4 regions of the Pectobacterium araliae genome follow, and region 3 is predicted to be linked to each of the others. Evidence: predicted binding sites of a transcription regulator. Region 3 holds the regulator's gene; each other region holds the start of a gene.

Region 1 (3,542 bases), 420 kb from region 3:
TTATCCGCCTACTATTTCAGTCAAATTTCGGGTCTACCCATTAATGGTGAGAGTGTACCAGACCCAGATAAAAACCCCACTGCACTAATTTCGCAGTGCATAAGTGCCAAGCCCGCGAAATCCATATCTATTTAGTACGAATGAGTACCGGTAGCGAAGGGGGTTTCCCCTTCTTCACCCTCCGTTTTCACGGTTGATGAAACGGCGTCGGGTGCTACGGCATCCGGTAATTCATCGCGTTCAGTGTGCTCATGGGCCGTTGCTTTTTCTGCTAATGACGGGCTGATCGTGCGTTTAATTTCTACGCCCAGCGTACGAAACCCCTCAGCCTGGCCAATAAGGTTACCACGCCCAGAGGAAAGTTTATTCATCGCCTGACGATAAGTGCCCTGCGCTTTATCCAGACTCTGCCCCAGCGCTTCCATGTCGTCGACGAACAGCCGCAGCTTATCGTACAACCGCGAGGCTTTTTCGGCGATCTGCTGTGCATTGCGGCTCTGTTGTTCATAGCGCCATAAATTGTTGATGGTGCGTAATGCCACCAGCAGCGTGGTTGGGCTGACCAGCATAATATTGTTCTTCAGCGCCTCGTTGATCAATTCAGGCTGACGATCGATAGCGACCAGAAAAGCAGGCTCAACGGGAATAAACATCAGCACGTAGTCTAGTGAACGCAGCCCTGGAAGCTGCTGATAATCTTTGCTGCTAAGTTGCCGAATATGGTTGCGAACCGAGAGTAAATGTTCGTTCAGCGCTACGCTACGCTCTACGTCATCGTCACTATTGAAATAGCGCTCGTAGGCCACCAACGACATCTTGGCATCGATCACGACATCTTTGCCCTGCGGTAAACGCACGATGACATCCGGCTGCAAGCGGCTATTTGCCCCCGTTTGTACGCTGACCTGCGTTTGATATTCATAGCCTTCACGCAGACCGGAGGCTTCCAGCACGCGGCTTAACACGACTTCTCCCCAATTGCCCTGTGTCTTATTGTCGCCCTTCAGTGCTTTCGTCAGGTTGATGGCTTCATGTGCCATCTGCGCGTTCAGCTGTTGCAGATTGCGGATTTCATGCGCCAACGTGTGACGTTCGCGCGCTTCCGCGCCAAAGCTGTCCTGCACCTGACGGCGGAACCCATCAAGCTGCTCACGCAGCGGCATCAGCAGCTTATCCAGACTCTGTTTATTTTGTTCATCCACTTTACGACCACTGTGCTCAAAAATCCGGTTTGCCAGATTCTCAAACTGCGTCGTCAACCGCTGTTCGCTGTTTGCCAGCAGTCGCTGCTTCTCTTCCGCCGCCATCCGGGTTTCCTCCAGCCGAATAGTGACTTCCCGCAGCTCCGCTTCCTGCGCGCTATTGATTTCACGTAGCGTTCGCAATTCCTGATTTAACTGCGCACACTCCTCACGGAGTTCACCGAGCTGTTGCAGCTTTTCATGGCTGGCAGAGAGCTGAGCATGAACCGTGCGCAGCTCTAGCTCGTTTTGCCGCAGCCGCTGTTCGTCCTGCTGCTTTGCCTGCTGCTGCTCGCTGAGTGACTGTTGAGCCTGCTGCAATGTCTGCGCCAGCAAGCGCTGTTCAGTGTCATGCTGCGACAGCTTCTGCTGATGAATCAGACTGGCAACCAACCACCCGATCAGTAACCCGACCGCACTGCCACCCAGACCATAAAATATGCTGATATCCACTTTGCCTCCGCAGGCCTTTCACGCTGTCGCTCAAGGTAAAATGATACTGTATGGATGTCCAGAAACAATTCTGATGGGGAAGACGCTGAGCTGAAAAATGCGAGCCGCATTCCAGATGAACATGGATAGATGATAATTTGTAGAAGAATTAGATGGGTGACGCAGAAATCCCCCCCAACGCGAAACACCACGCTGGGGGGAACGGCTTAGACCTATTCCAGTGGCTTAATCTAAGCGCTGTTTCGCATCATCAATCGCTTTAGCGACCTGCTGCGGTGATACCCCACCCTGTGCAGCACGTTTATCCAGACAGGATTGCAACGCCAGAATCGGGTATACATCCTCGCCAATCACGGCGCTGAATTTTTGCAGATCGGCCAACGGCAGTGCTTCCAACGCTTTGCCCTGACGAATGGCTTCAACTACCGCTTCGCCCACGATATGGTGCGCTTCACGGAACGGAACGCCTTTCGCGACCAGATAGTCTGCCAGTTCTGTTGAATTTGCGTAGCCTTGCTCGGCCGCTTCTTTACAGCGCGGACGTTTCACCTGAATACCTTCCAGCACCAGACTTGCCATCATCAGGCAATCGTGCCAGGTATCCAACGCATCAAATAGCCCTTCTTTGTCTTCCTGCATGTCCTTGTTATACGCCAGCGGCAGACCTTTGAGCGTCATCATCATGCCGGTCAATGCCCCCTGTACGCGGCCACATTTACCGCGAATCAGCTCCAGCGCATCCGGGTTTTTCTTCTGCGGCATCAGGGAAGAACCGGATGTCACACGGTCAGACAGCTCAACGAACGCCGCTTCACCACTGTTGAAGAAGATCAAATCTTCGGCAAAACGCGACAGGTGGATCATACCGATCGAGGCGTCGGACAGCAGTTCCAGTACATGATCGCGATCGGAAACCGTGTCCAGGCTATTGCGCGTAGCTGAGGCAAATCCCAGCCAGCCCGCCAGTTGCTCACGGTCAATCGGATAAGCCGTTCCTGCCAGCGCGCCACAGCCCAGTGGGCTGACATCCAGACGCTTCAGCGTATCTTCCAGACGGCTTTCATCTCGCACTAGCATTTCATGATAGGCCAGACACCAGTGTGCAAACGTCACCGGCTGTGCGCGCTGCAAGTGGGTGTAACCCGGCATCACGGCATCCTGATTCGCTTCTGCCGTTGTGACCAGCGCCTGACGCAGCTGGCGTACTGACAGCAGCAGCTCGGCAATCTGTGCTTTGCACCACAGCTTCAGGTCGGTTGCGACCTGATCGTTACGGCTACGACCGGTATGCAGTTTTTTACCCAAATCGCCGACTTTCTCAATCAGGCGCAGCTCAACCCAACTGTGAATGTCTTCTGCATCGCTTTGCAGGATCATTTCAGGATCGGCTTGCACCTCAACCAGCAGCGCATTCAGCGCCTGTTCCAGCTGCTGCTGCTCCTGCTCGCTAAGCACATTGACCGTCACCAACGCTTTCGACCAACCGATCGAGCCAACGATGTCCTGCTCCGCCAGACGGTAATCAAACCGCAGTGAGTCATTAAATTGTTTAAAACGCTGATCTGCTGCCTGACTAAACCGACCGCCCCACAAAGCCATAACTCTTACTCCCAGAATTTAATTCATATTGGTATCGCATCATGCCATACCCAGAAACGACTTACGCCAGAATACGCGTGCCAATCGCCACGCCATTGAACAGCGCAGGTAGCTGCTCAGCATGACGCCAGCTGGCGATATCAACCGGACGACCCAGCGCACGAGCGGCATCCAACGCGGCGTTGACCTTAACAATCATGCCATCGGTGATGATGCCTTGAGCAATCAGTTGTTCGGCTTTTTCCGCCG
Region 2 (3,542 bases), 1.9 Mb from region 3:
GCGCTGGCTCGGCGCGATAGGACGGCGGTAAAGTCGAGGACTCGCTAAAAACATGCGGTTCAGATTCGCGCTCATTTTCTGCGCTGAACGGCGAGAATGAAAAGGCGTTATGCGGTGCTACAGGCGTTGGGCGAACCGACTCACTGGCCGCAGGTGACACTGTCGGCACAGGCGTTATCTCATTAGGTTGTGACGCGATGGCATCATAACGAACCTGCTGCTGTGCAGCGAAATCTTTGGCTAGTTGGGCTTGCAAGAGTGTGTCTTCATCGTCTTCCTGTAACGGATACTCGTCGCCATAACGCTGACGCTGCTGATCCAAATACGCTTGTTGCAACGCAGTTTCTTGCAGGGCGATGTCATCCGGCGTTTCTTCCTGATACACGTCGTTCGTTAACTCCGCCTCTGCGCTACCGCTCTGCGCCTGTAACCTGGCTTGTTCTTCGGCTAGCCGCTGCGACGGTAACTTTATTCCATACGACGCCAGCTCGCGGCGAGTAGGAATCCGAACCGGATTCGGGCGCGGCAGTTCCGGCCCTACGCCGCGTTTAATCTGCGGATTATCATCCGCATCAGCACTGAACGCCGGCGTAAAAGTGTTATTCGCATTGAAATCGGTATCGCGTGCAGATTGTGATGGCTCAGCAAACGGTTGAATCTCTGATGATGGCATGACGATCGGCGGTACAACACGATTCTCGTAAGCATTTCCATAAGGAATAGACACACTGCCATGGGGATCTGGCGTCGTTATAGGCGCTTCAGGAACCTCAAACGAATACAGCGGCGGCGTCGAGTCGATCGCAGATGGGGTAATTGGCGGCACAGTGCCAGACACGGGTGCATCAGACCATGCTGCCGCTGGCCTTTCTGCTGAGAGTATCGGCTGTGTAGCGGCTGGCTCGTTTCCAGTTGAAGGTGATACCGTCTCTATCGTGCTATCTGCCATCGTATCGTGTACGGCATTAGCAACCGGAACCGGGGGAGCAGAAAACAGGACGTCATCGTCATCACGCTGTTGTGTTGCCGCTTCACCTGATGCTTCATCGTGATGCAAGCTAAGCACCTCGTTCTCATCTTCTTCACGACCGTGTTCTTCGCGATACTCCTCATCCTCATCGCGACGTGAGCGGTTTGACATGAACGTCAGACAGCCCAATACACCCGCACCAATTTTTTCGGCAATGGTTAGCCATGACCAGCCAGTAAACAACGTTAACCCAGCCCCCCATACGCACAACAGAACCAGCGTAGCGCCCATACTGTTAAAACGCGGGATCATTGAACTGCTCAACAAACTTCCCAATACACCACCGGAAGCAAAATAGTAGAGATCGTCAATATTCAGCGCAGCCAAACCGCAAGAAGTCAGGATTAGCGCCAACGTCCCAATCAGGCGAAGTGAGAAAGTAAAATATTCAATGGATTGATGATTATCACGCTGGCGGAAAGCGGCCCAGCACAGGGATAACATGATCGGCGGAATAGCATAGGCCAGAACGCCAAAAATAAAGAACAGCGTATCGGCCAACCAAGCACCCGCCACACCACCAAGGTTATGGATAGGTTCATGCCATGCAGTCTGCGACCAACTGGGATCGGAGGGGCTGAAACTGAGCAATGCGACACTGAGATAAACCGCAAAAAGTGCCACAACGATTAGAATCGCTTCAAGCAAACGACGTGTTCCGCTGAGTTTTTTCAGGGTAACGTCTTTATCTTCTGTATATTCCTGGCTCAAGAGTCTCTCCAGGGGCCTGTAAGGTTTATGACAAAGCGCCGAGAAACCCCGGCGCTGGGACTGTATAAATTCACAGGAGTGTAGCTGAATTTATCGGGTTTTACACCCACGCGTTTATCGAGTCTTAATGACCAGACGGTTACTTTGTTTCACTTCTTCCATCACCACGTAAGTACGGGTGTCGTTTACACCCGGCAAACGCAGCAGCGTTTCGCCCAGGAGTTTACGGTAAGCGGACATGTCGGGTACGCGCGTTTTCAATAGGTAGTCAAAATCGCCGGAAACCAGGTGGCATTCCTGAATCTCTTCCAACTTCTGCACCGCAGAATTAAACTGTTCAAACACATCAGGTGCACCGCGGTTCAGCGTTATTTCAACAAAAACCAGCAGTGACGCATCCAGATAATGCGGGTTTAGCAGCGCTGTGTAGCCATTAATGAACCCCTGTCTTTCCAGACGTCGCACACGCTCCAGACAAGGTGTTGGCGACAGCCCAACACGTTTGGAAAGCTCGACATTGGAAATACGCCCATCTTTTTGCAATTCGTTCAGGATGTTACGATCAATACGATCGAGATCTTTTCCTGGTCGCTTTTTAGTGTCTACCATTATTATTGTCTCTCTTCACTTTTCCCTGCACCGCTTTACCCCGATAGACCTCATGTATCAGAGTTACCCTTAAAGAAGACACGCTGCTTATTTTGTATATCAACAGTCATTAACTTCTCGTTATCGCCCCATGTATTACTGACCAACGAAGAAGGCCATCACGTCATATCCGTGGCCCAAGGGCCTGCCTGCGCAAAAACGAATAAAAAGCCGAGCTTTTAACTGTTCACATACAAAAAATTTCCTCTTACCCAGATGTTTTCGCAAATGCACAGCCGATTGTCAAAGTAAAACAACGAAAATCAGAAGAAACTGCCAGATTCGATAAGCCAGAGCCCTCTACCGAGGTAAGCTCAATCATTTTACTTATGAATATGGCCGGTTTTTCAGCAATTTATGTTCTCCATCGTCATTAACGATTAAACAAATAGCCAGCAACTTTTCTGCATACTTTTTTTACTCTTGTAATTTCCTTACAATCTTTCTCATTGTTCGTGGTAGATATGTTCGTCGTTAAAGAAACGAGTTGGTCGTAAAGGCTGGTTATATGAACATTGTTCGCCGTCATGAAATGAGGAAAGCATGGGTACCGTTAAACATCACAAGTTATTGATTCTGGGCTCAGGCCCCGCTGGCTACACTGCCGCAGTGTATGCTGCACGCGCGAATTTACAGCCAGTATTAATCACGGGTATGGAAAAAGGCGGTCAGTTGACGACCACGACCGAAGTAGAAAATTGGCCGGGCGATGCCGACAATTTAACTGGCCCGTTGTTAATGGAACGTATGCATGCACATGCGACCAAGTTCAATACCGACGTGATTTTTGATCATATTGAACGTGTTGATTTGCAGAACCGTCCATTCCGTTTATTCGGCGATAGCGACGAATACACCTGTGATGCGCTGATCATCGCTACGGGTGCATCAGCTCGCTACCTTGGCCTGCCATCTGAAGAAGCGTTTAAAGGCAAAGGCGTATCCGCCTGCGCAACCTGTGACGGATTCTTTTATCGGAATCAGAAAGTTGCCGTCGTTGGCGGCGGGAATACTGCTGTAGAAGAAGCGCTGTATTTGTCTAACATCGCAGCGGAAGTACATTTGATTCACCGCCGCGAGACGTTCCGTTCAGAAAAGATTCTGATCGACCGTCTGATGGACAAAGTTAAAAACGGTAACATCATCCTGCATA
Region 3 (3,542 bases):
GTGGGAAATCTTCTTACTGCGTGCCTCATCGTCTACGGCTTTCTTGATCGCTTTGGAGTCCAGCAGCTTGTTAAATAGTTCCTGACGCACCGGCAAGCGTGGCCCAACTGCCGCCAAACGCTGGCGGGAGAAATGCATACGTGCGACACGCGCCAGTTTGTGGGCTATGGTTTTGTCAGTGCCGTGCTCGGTCGCCATATAGCGCAGCGACACCGGGCTGGAGAAGCGGACAAAGCTGTCGCGACCTAGCCACAGGACGGCGAAGAATTTCTCTATACCGTTGAGCAATCTCAGGTGTGGTGCGGCCTGAGAGTGGCCTTCCCGACCCGGGGAGCGCCCAAACATCACGGAAACCGGCACCATCTGTACGTCTAAATCTGGATTGGCACGATGCAGGTCCAGATAGTCGTGGAACAGTTTGACGGATTTCTGCTTGGGAACGTAATAGCGGAAGACGCGCGGCCCGTCATTAATAAAGACGTGGCTAGGAAGTTCGACGCCATTGAATTCGAACGATAACGAAGGATCGGATAGCCCCAATGCCAAGCATTTCGCACGTAGCGTCAAGAGATCCGCCTGAGAGTTATAAGGCAGAACATAGAGTATAGGACGTGAGGGATCTAACCCCAACTCGACCACTGGATCTGCGGGAATAACTTTGCTTTTTACCAGCAATTTCAGTGGTAGATTCAATAATTTATAGTAAATTTTACGCCAACCTGACATAACAACGTGGAGCCTCTTGTTAGCAATGCGCCGCAAGGATACCAGAAACTGCGCCGGAGATCTGTGGTGATGAGACAACGTAGGTGCGTTAAAATGCGAACTATTTTGCATAAATAGCGGAGGATAAATGAATAAAGCAACGGGGGTGACCCGGATTATTAAGGCAACCGGTTATTCCTTTAAGGGGCTGAAGCAGGCGTGGCAGCATGAGGCGGCATTTCGTCAGGAGACGATACTGACCCTGGTCGGCGTCATTATCGCGTGTTTACTGCCAGTTACGCTGGTCGAAAAACTGCTGCTGATCGGGTCTGTGGTATTGATTATGCTGTTTGAGTTGGCTAATAGCGCCATTGAAGCGGTTGTCGATCGCATTGGCCTCGAACATCACGAATTATCTGGTCGGGCGAAAGATATTGGGTCGGCCGCTGTCTTTGTGGCTATCTTGTTAGCCGTTGTTGTGTGGGGCAGTATCCTCTGGCAACATTTTGCCTGACGGCACGCATAAATGAGTAAAAGTCAGGGGCTTTACCGATATCTTCATTCCCAATTGTGCCTTACCTGTATATACTCACAGCAAGACTGTATAAACAACCAGGGGGCGGAATGAAAGTATTAACAGCAAGGCAGCAGCAGGTTTATGACCTGATCCGCGATCATATTGCGCAAACCGGAATGCCGCCAACACGGGCGGAAATTGCCCAACAATTGGGGTTCCGCTCTCCCAATGCGGCTGAAGAACATCTGAAAGCGCTGGCGCGTAAAGGCGTGATTGAAATTGTCTCGGGCGCTTCTCGTGGTATTCGTCTGCTGATGGAAGAAGAGACGGGGATTCCTCTGGTGGGGCGCGTGGCCGCAGGTGAACCGCTGCTGGCGCAGGAACATATCGAATGTCACTATCAGGTTGACCCTGCGATGTTCAAACCCAGCGCTGATTTCTTGCTGCGGGTGAGTGGGATGTCGATGAAAAACATTGGTATTATGGATGGCGATTTGCTGGCCGTACATAAAACCGAAGATGTGCGCAACGGTCAGATTGTGGTGGCGCGTATCGACGATGAAGTGACGGTGAAGCGCCTGAAGAAGCAGGGCAATACAGTGCACCTCCTCGCTGAAAATGAAGAGTTTGCCCCTATTATTGTCGATCTACGTCAGCAAAGCTTTTCGATAGAAGGTTTAGCGGTTGGCGTGATTCGTAACAGCGATTGGAGCTAACCGTTCACAGAGATGCACTGCTCGTCTGTCTGGGTCAGTGCATCATGTTCTGTATTCATCGTTTAGCGTGTTAATCTGCTCGTTGCATATATTTAGTTACATTTCGCGCGCGTTTTCTACGATCCTCATTACCCTCTGTTTCTTCACTGTTTTTTGCAGTGATTTTCTCTTTCCCAACGCCTGCTTTAGTCACAGATTCTTTGTTTTTCATGTTGAGTGAAATATTCGGCTATAATTTTTATCAAGGTGAGCATTTTTATCTTGATTGCTCGTTTGTCGATTGATCATTAGCCATCACATGTAGATAACCCGGTAATCAAGGCAGACAGTGGCGAAGAGCACCGTCATGGTTCACATAGCTATGATGCTGCTTATTGAATAAATCTATTTATCTGAAACTGACGCATAAGTCGGTAGTCACGATTTTTTATGCGCAATTCACCTAAGGTAGGGAGATTCTTATGAATAAAGACCAAGCCAGCGGTAACTGGAAACAGTTTAAAGGTAAAGCGAAAGAGCAATGGGGCAAATTAACGGATGACGATCTGACGGTCATCGAAGGTAAACGTGACCAACTTGTGGGGAGAATCCAAGAGCGTTACGGGTACGCAAAAGAAGCGGCAGAGAAAGAAGTGAAACTCTGGGAAGAGCACCACAAATATCACTGGTAGTGGACGTGATGCTTCTTCGCTGAAAGAGACGATAGCCTTCGGGGCTATCGTTTTTTAATTGGGACCGTATGGTCGTGATCGCAATGATCCGGCTGTTTGCATGATGCTACTTCCTGACAGTCACCACACAACCCATGTGCTTCCACCACGCTGTGACGCAGTGTAAATCCTGACTGCTGCGCCAGACTGCGTAGCGTTTCTTCTACACCTTCGGTTTGGCGTTCAGTGACTTGCCGACAGCGGTCGCAGATGAAAAGGGCAGACGTATGGCTGTGGTCTTCTATATGGTGGCACAACACGTAGCTGTTGTTTGATTCAACGCGATGAATAAAGCCCTGTTCCAGCAGAAAGTCCAGTGCGCGATACACCGTAGGCGGTTTGGCCTGAGGTTCAGTGAGTCGCAGAAGATCCAGCAGGTCATAAGCGCTGATCGCACCCGTTTGTTGTGCCATGAGGCGTAGAACCTCCAACCGCTGTGGTGTTAGACGCACAGCGCGCTGCTGACAAATCTGTTCAGCCTGGGCAAGAAGTTTGTCCTGTTTGGTTGAATCCATTGTCATATCACCTGACACATTGAGGAACAAGACGGATATCTTACCACGGCTGAATAAAAACGCCGAGCGAGTGGCGTTTTCCTGCGAAGACGATGGGAAGAGAAACTACACAACCAGATCGATGAGCAGTGCTCGCAACGGAGATTCTGCCTGTAGCGCCAACGTGTTTTCTTCCTTGATGAAGGCACCATCGCCGCAGTGTAATGCTTCACTGTGCTGATCGCCTTTCACCACCATTGAACCGTGAATCAACTGGAGATAGGCCTGATTTCCCTGTAGCACTATCGTGCTTTGTTCATTCGGCTGGAGATCGACATGGTGAATCCAGACCTGTTGACGCAGTTGCAGGCTTTCTTGTTCGCCTTCCGGTGACGCAAGC
Region 4 (3,542 bases), 2.1 Mb from region 3:
GGGAACGTTCGGAACGCAGGAAACCCTCTTTATCAGCATCCAGAATCGCCACCAGCGACACTTCAGGCATATCCAGCCCTTCACGCAGCAGGTTGATCCCTACCAGTACGTCGAACTCGCCAAGACGTAAATCACGGATGATTTCCACGCGCTCGACGGTATCGATATCCGAGTGCAGATAACGTACCCGCTCGCCATGTTCTTCCAGATACTCCGTCAGGTCTTCCGCCATGCGCTTGGTCAGCGTGGTCACCAGTACCCGCTCGTTAATCGCCGCACGCAGACGAATTTCGGAAAGCAGGTCATCCACCTGTGTCGCAACAGGCCGTACTTCGATGATCGGATCGAGCAATCCGGTGGGGCGAACCACCTGATCGATCACGTCACCGCCCGATTTTTCCAGTTCATAGTTACCCGGCGTCGCAGACACGTAGATCGTCTGTGGAGCCAGCGCTTCAAATTCTTCAAATTTCATCGGTCGATTATCCAGCGCTGAAGGCAGCCGGAAACCGTATTCGACCAGCGTCTCTTTACGCGCGCGGTCGCCACGATACATACCGCCGATCTGGGGGACGGTGACGTGGGATTCATCAATGACCAGCAGCCCGTCCGCAGGCAAATAGTCAAACAGCGTCGGTGGTGGCTCGCCGGGGCCACGACCGGAAAGGTAACGTGAGTAGTTTTCGATACCGGAGCAGTAACCCAGCTCGTTCATCATCTCCAGATCAAACTGGGTGCGCTGACTTAACCGCTGCTCTTCCACCAGCTTATCGTTCGCCAGTAGCACCTTTCTACGGTCAGCCAATTCAACCTTGATGTCTTCCATCGCCTGCAAAATACGCTCACGCGGCGTGACGTAGTGCGTTTTTGGATAGATGGTATAGCGCGGCACCGTTTGGAGAACGTGACCCGTCAGCGGGTCAAACAGCGACAGTCGTTCCACTTCTTCATCGAACAGTTCAACGCGCAGCGCGATTTCGTCAGATTCTGCTGGGAAGATATCGATCACCTCACCGCGCACGCGGAACGTACCGCGCTGAAACGCCTGATCGTTACGGGCATACTGCAATTCGGCCAGACGCCGCAAAATAGCGCGCTGATCAATCAGCATCCCCTGTGTCAGGTGCAGCATCATTTTCAGATAGAGATCGGGATCGCCCAGACCATAGATCGCGGACACCGAGGCCACAACGATCACATCGCGCCGCTCCAGCAGCGCTTTTGTCGCGGAAAGGCGCATCTGTTCGATATGTTCGTTAACCGACGCATCTTTTTCAATAAAGGTATCTGAGCTGGGAACGTAAGCCTCTGGCTGATAGTAGTCATAGTACGAGACGAAATACTCGACGGCGTTATCAGGGAAGAATTCTTTCATTTCACCGTACAGCTGGGCTGCCAACGTTTTATTCGGCGCGAGCATCATCGTCGGCCGATTGAGGTCAGCGATCACGTTGGCGATGGTGAACGTCTTACCTGAGCCCGTTACCCCAAGCAGCGTTTGGTGCGCCAGCCCGTCTTCCAGACCCTCTTTTAAACGACGAATGGCTTCAGGCTGATCGCCTGCCGGTTTAAAGTCAGAATTCAGTGTAAATACTTTACTCATCGTTAAGCACGCTACTTATCGTTATTGCTCATCGCTAAATACGATGTTCGTGGGGGGACACTCGGAACTTTATTCTGAATGCCAATGATGAAATTTGCCACCGCCATGATACTGGATATAAAAACAGCATCAAGAAAATTATCGCTGGATTGGATGATTAATCGACGAATTAATTTGCTAGCACATTCATCTTTAATCTACCAGATAAAATCATCATGATTTATCCCCAGATTAGGTAAAAATGTAACATCCTGGGATGATCAGTGACGTTAATTCATGCAACTACACACCGTTGATGTTCAAGACACTTGATTTTACTTAACCATATGATAATAAATAGATTAACAAAAGCGTGGAGAATAGCGTCAACCCAGCGACAAGCCGCGCCAGCTCTCGCTTAAGACGCGTTGTCTATCCATAATACACATAGTTATCCACAGAAATGGTGGATAACTCCCACAACCCCGCATCAGCCCTGAGTTAGAGAAACACCCGCTTCACCCATGATCCCCCCTGATATGGATTTTCTTCACACTCTTTCTGTGATTTATCGCATAAGTATTAGACGGAAAAAGACTAAAAACAGCGGGGACAACCATGCCACAATTCAGGTATTACCGGGAGGGGGGAGGCAAAGCAACGAAGGTTTTATCTATTGGTATCAATAAAGGTATAGGTTTAACCCTCATTAAATCGATAACAGTATAACAGTATAAATGGTAAAACCTGTTGTCATCCCTAAAAGGGGGGTTTTACCGTTTTGTTCTGAAATCGAATGATGTAGGGCTCATTTATTTAATAATTCAATATCAATATACTGCCCTAGATCATGCTGATGGAGAGTCGATAAATAAGGAATTTCACCCAACATCGGGGCAGGCAAGCGCTGTTGCAACGTTTGTAGATACGGCTGATGCCATTTCCCAGGCAGAATGATGTCATTAGCGATCCAGCCGCCAAGGTGCAAACCGGCATGTTGAATGGCAAAGGCGGTGAGCATCGCGTGGTTAATGCAGCCCAATTTGATACCGACGACCAAAATTACAGGAAGCTGTTCCTGCCCCACCCAGTCGGCAAACGTGTCCTGCTCCGACAGCGGCGTAAACCACCCGCCAGCGCCTTCGACCAGCACCCAATCCGCCTGTATTTCTAATGCACGTAACCCTGCTGACAGCTCCGAAAGATGAATCGGCCGCTGTTCCGCCGCACTGATAATATGCGGCGAGGTCGGTTCCATAAACGCCAGTGGGTTCACCATCGGATAATCAAGATGAATACGGCTATTGGCCTGAAGCACCAGCGCGTCGCTGTTGCGAATACCATCAGCCGTCATCTCACAGCCGGACGCCACGGGTTTATAGCCAGCGGTACGGTATCCGGCGCGACCCGCGGCCTGAAGCAGCGCCGTACTCGCAACCGTTTTCCCGACTTCAGTATCGGTGCCCGTCACAAACCAGCGTTCAATCACGATAAATTACTCCATAAACCAGTTGATAACTGAGCGGGTAGCCGCCCTGTTGTTGCGGATAGCAAGCCGCCAGCGCAGACAAACGCGCCCGGCTCAAAAGTCCCGGCGTGCGCCCTTCATGCAGCCAGGTCGCACCAATTCCCTTGAGCGATTTCATCAGCGCTAGCACATCGGGAAAAAGGCACACTTCACGTTCCTGCACCAAATGATGCCGATAACGCTGACAGGCTGCACCAATCGAGGAGAGCGACAGAAAGCGATTCGTCCGCTGCGTGCCGTCCAGACGCTGCCACGCCTGCGACAATTCACTTAAGGAACCGTCCGCCAGCGTCGCAAACGCAATAACGCCCCCCGGCCGCGTGACCCGATACAGCTCGGCCAGCGCACGCGGTAACGAATCGCACCACTGCACCGCCAGATTGCTGTAGCTGATGTCCACGCTGCTATCCACCAGCGGCAGATTTTCGATAT

Evidence for each region. Region 3 encodes LexA, which represses DNA repair genes until DNA is damaged. Its sites were predicted from a motif close to TNCTGTATGTACATACAGNA; they were not measured.
Region 1: a site for LexA is predicted at 1,739-1,758, ahead of rmuC (DNA recombination protein RmuC). Genes of this name have one in related genera too.
Region 2: a site for LexA is predicted at 1,800-1,819, ahead of AACH44_RS08755 (DNA translocase FtsK 4TM domain-containing protein). Genes of this name have one in related genera too.
Region 4: a site for LexA is predicted at 1,713-1,732, ahead of uvrB (excinuclease ABC subunit UvrB). Genes of this name have one in related genera too.

The regions. Positions count from the first base shown of each region.
Region 1 is NZ_AP028908.1:4,267,587-4,271,128, forward strand. It holds gene rmuC (DNA recombination protein RmuC) at 132-1,694, opposite strand; gene argH (argininosuccinate lyase) at 1,920-3,293, opposite strand; gene argB (acetylglutamate kinase) at 3,355-3,542, opposite strand, start outside.
Region 2 is NZ_AP028908.1:1,921,888-1,925,429, reverse strand. It holds gene AACH44_RS08755 (DNA translocase FtsK 4TM domain-containing protein) at 1-1,741, opposite strand, end outside; gene lrp (leucine-responsive transcriptional regulator Lrp) at 1,856-2,350, opposite strand; gene trxB (thioredoxin-disulfide reductase) at 2,933-3,542, shown strand, end outside.
Region 3 is NZ_AP028908.1:3,848,259-3,851,800, reverse strand. It holds gene plsB (glycerol-3-phosphate 1-O-acyltransferase PlsB) at 1-726, opposite strand, end outside; gene AACH44_RS17510 (diacylglycerol kinase) at 854-1,219, shown strand; gene lexA (transcriptional repressor LexA) at 1,330-1,938, shown strand; gene AACH44_RS17500 (hypothetical protein) at 2,009-2,149, opposite strand; gene AACH44_RS17495 (CsbD family protein) at 2,400-2,609, shown strand; gene zur (zinc uptake transcriptional repressor Zur) at 2,654-3,163, opposite strand; gene AACH44_RS17485 (pirin family protein) at 3,269-3,542, opposite strand, start outside.
Region 4 is NZ_AP028908.1:1,748,788-1,752,329, reverse strand. It holds gene uvrB (excinuclease ABC subunit UvrB) at 1-1,603, opposite strand, end outside; gene bioD (dethiobiotin synthase) at 2,391-3,071, opposite strand; gene bioC (malonyl-ACP O-methyltransferase BioC) at 3,064-3,542, opposite strand, start outside.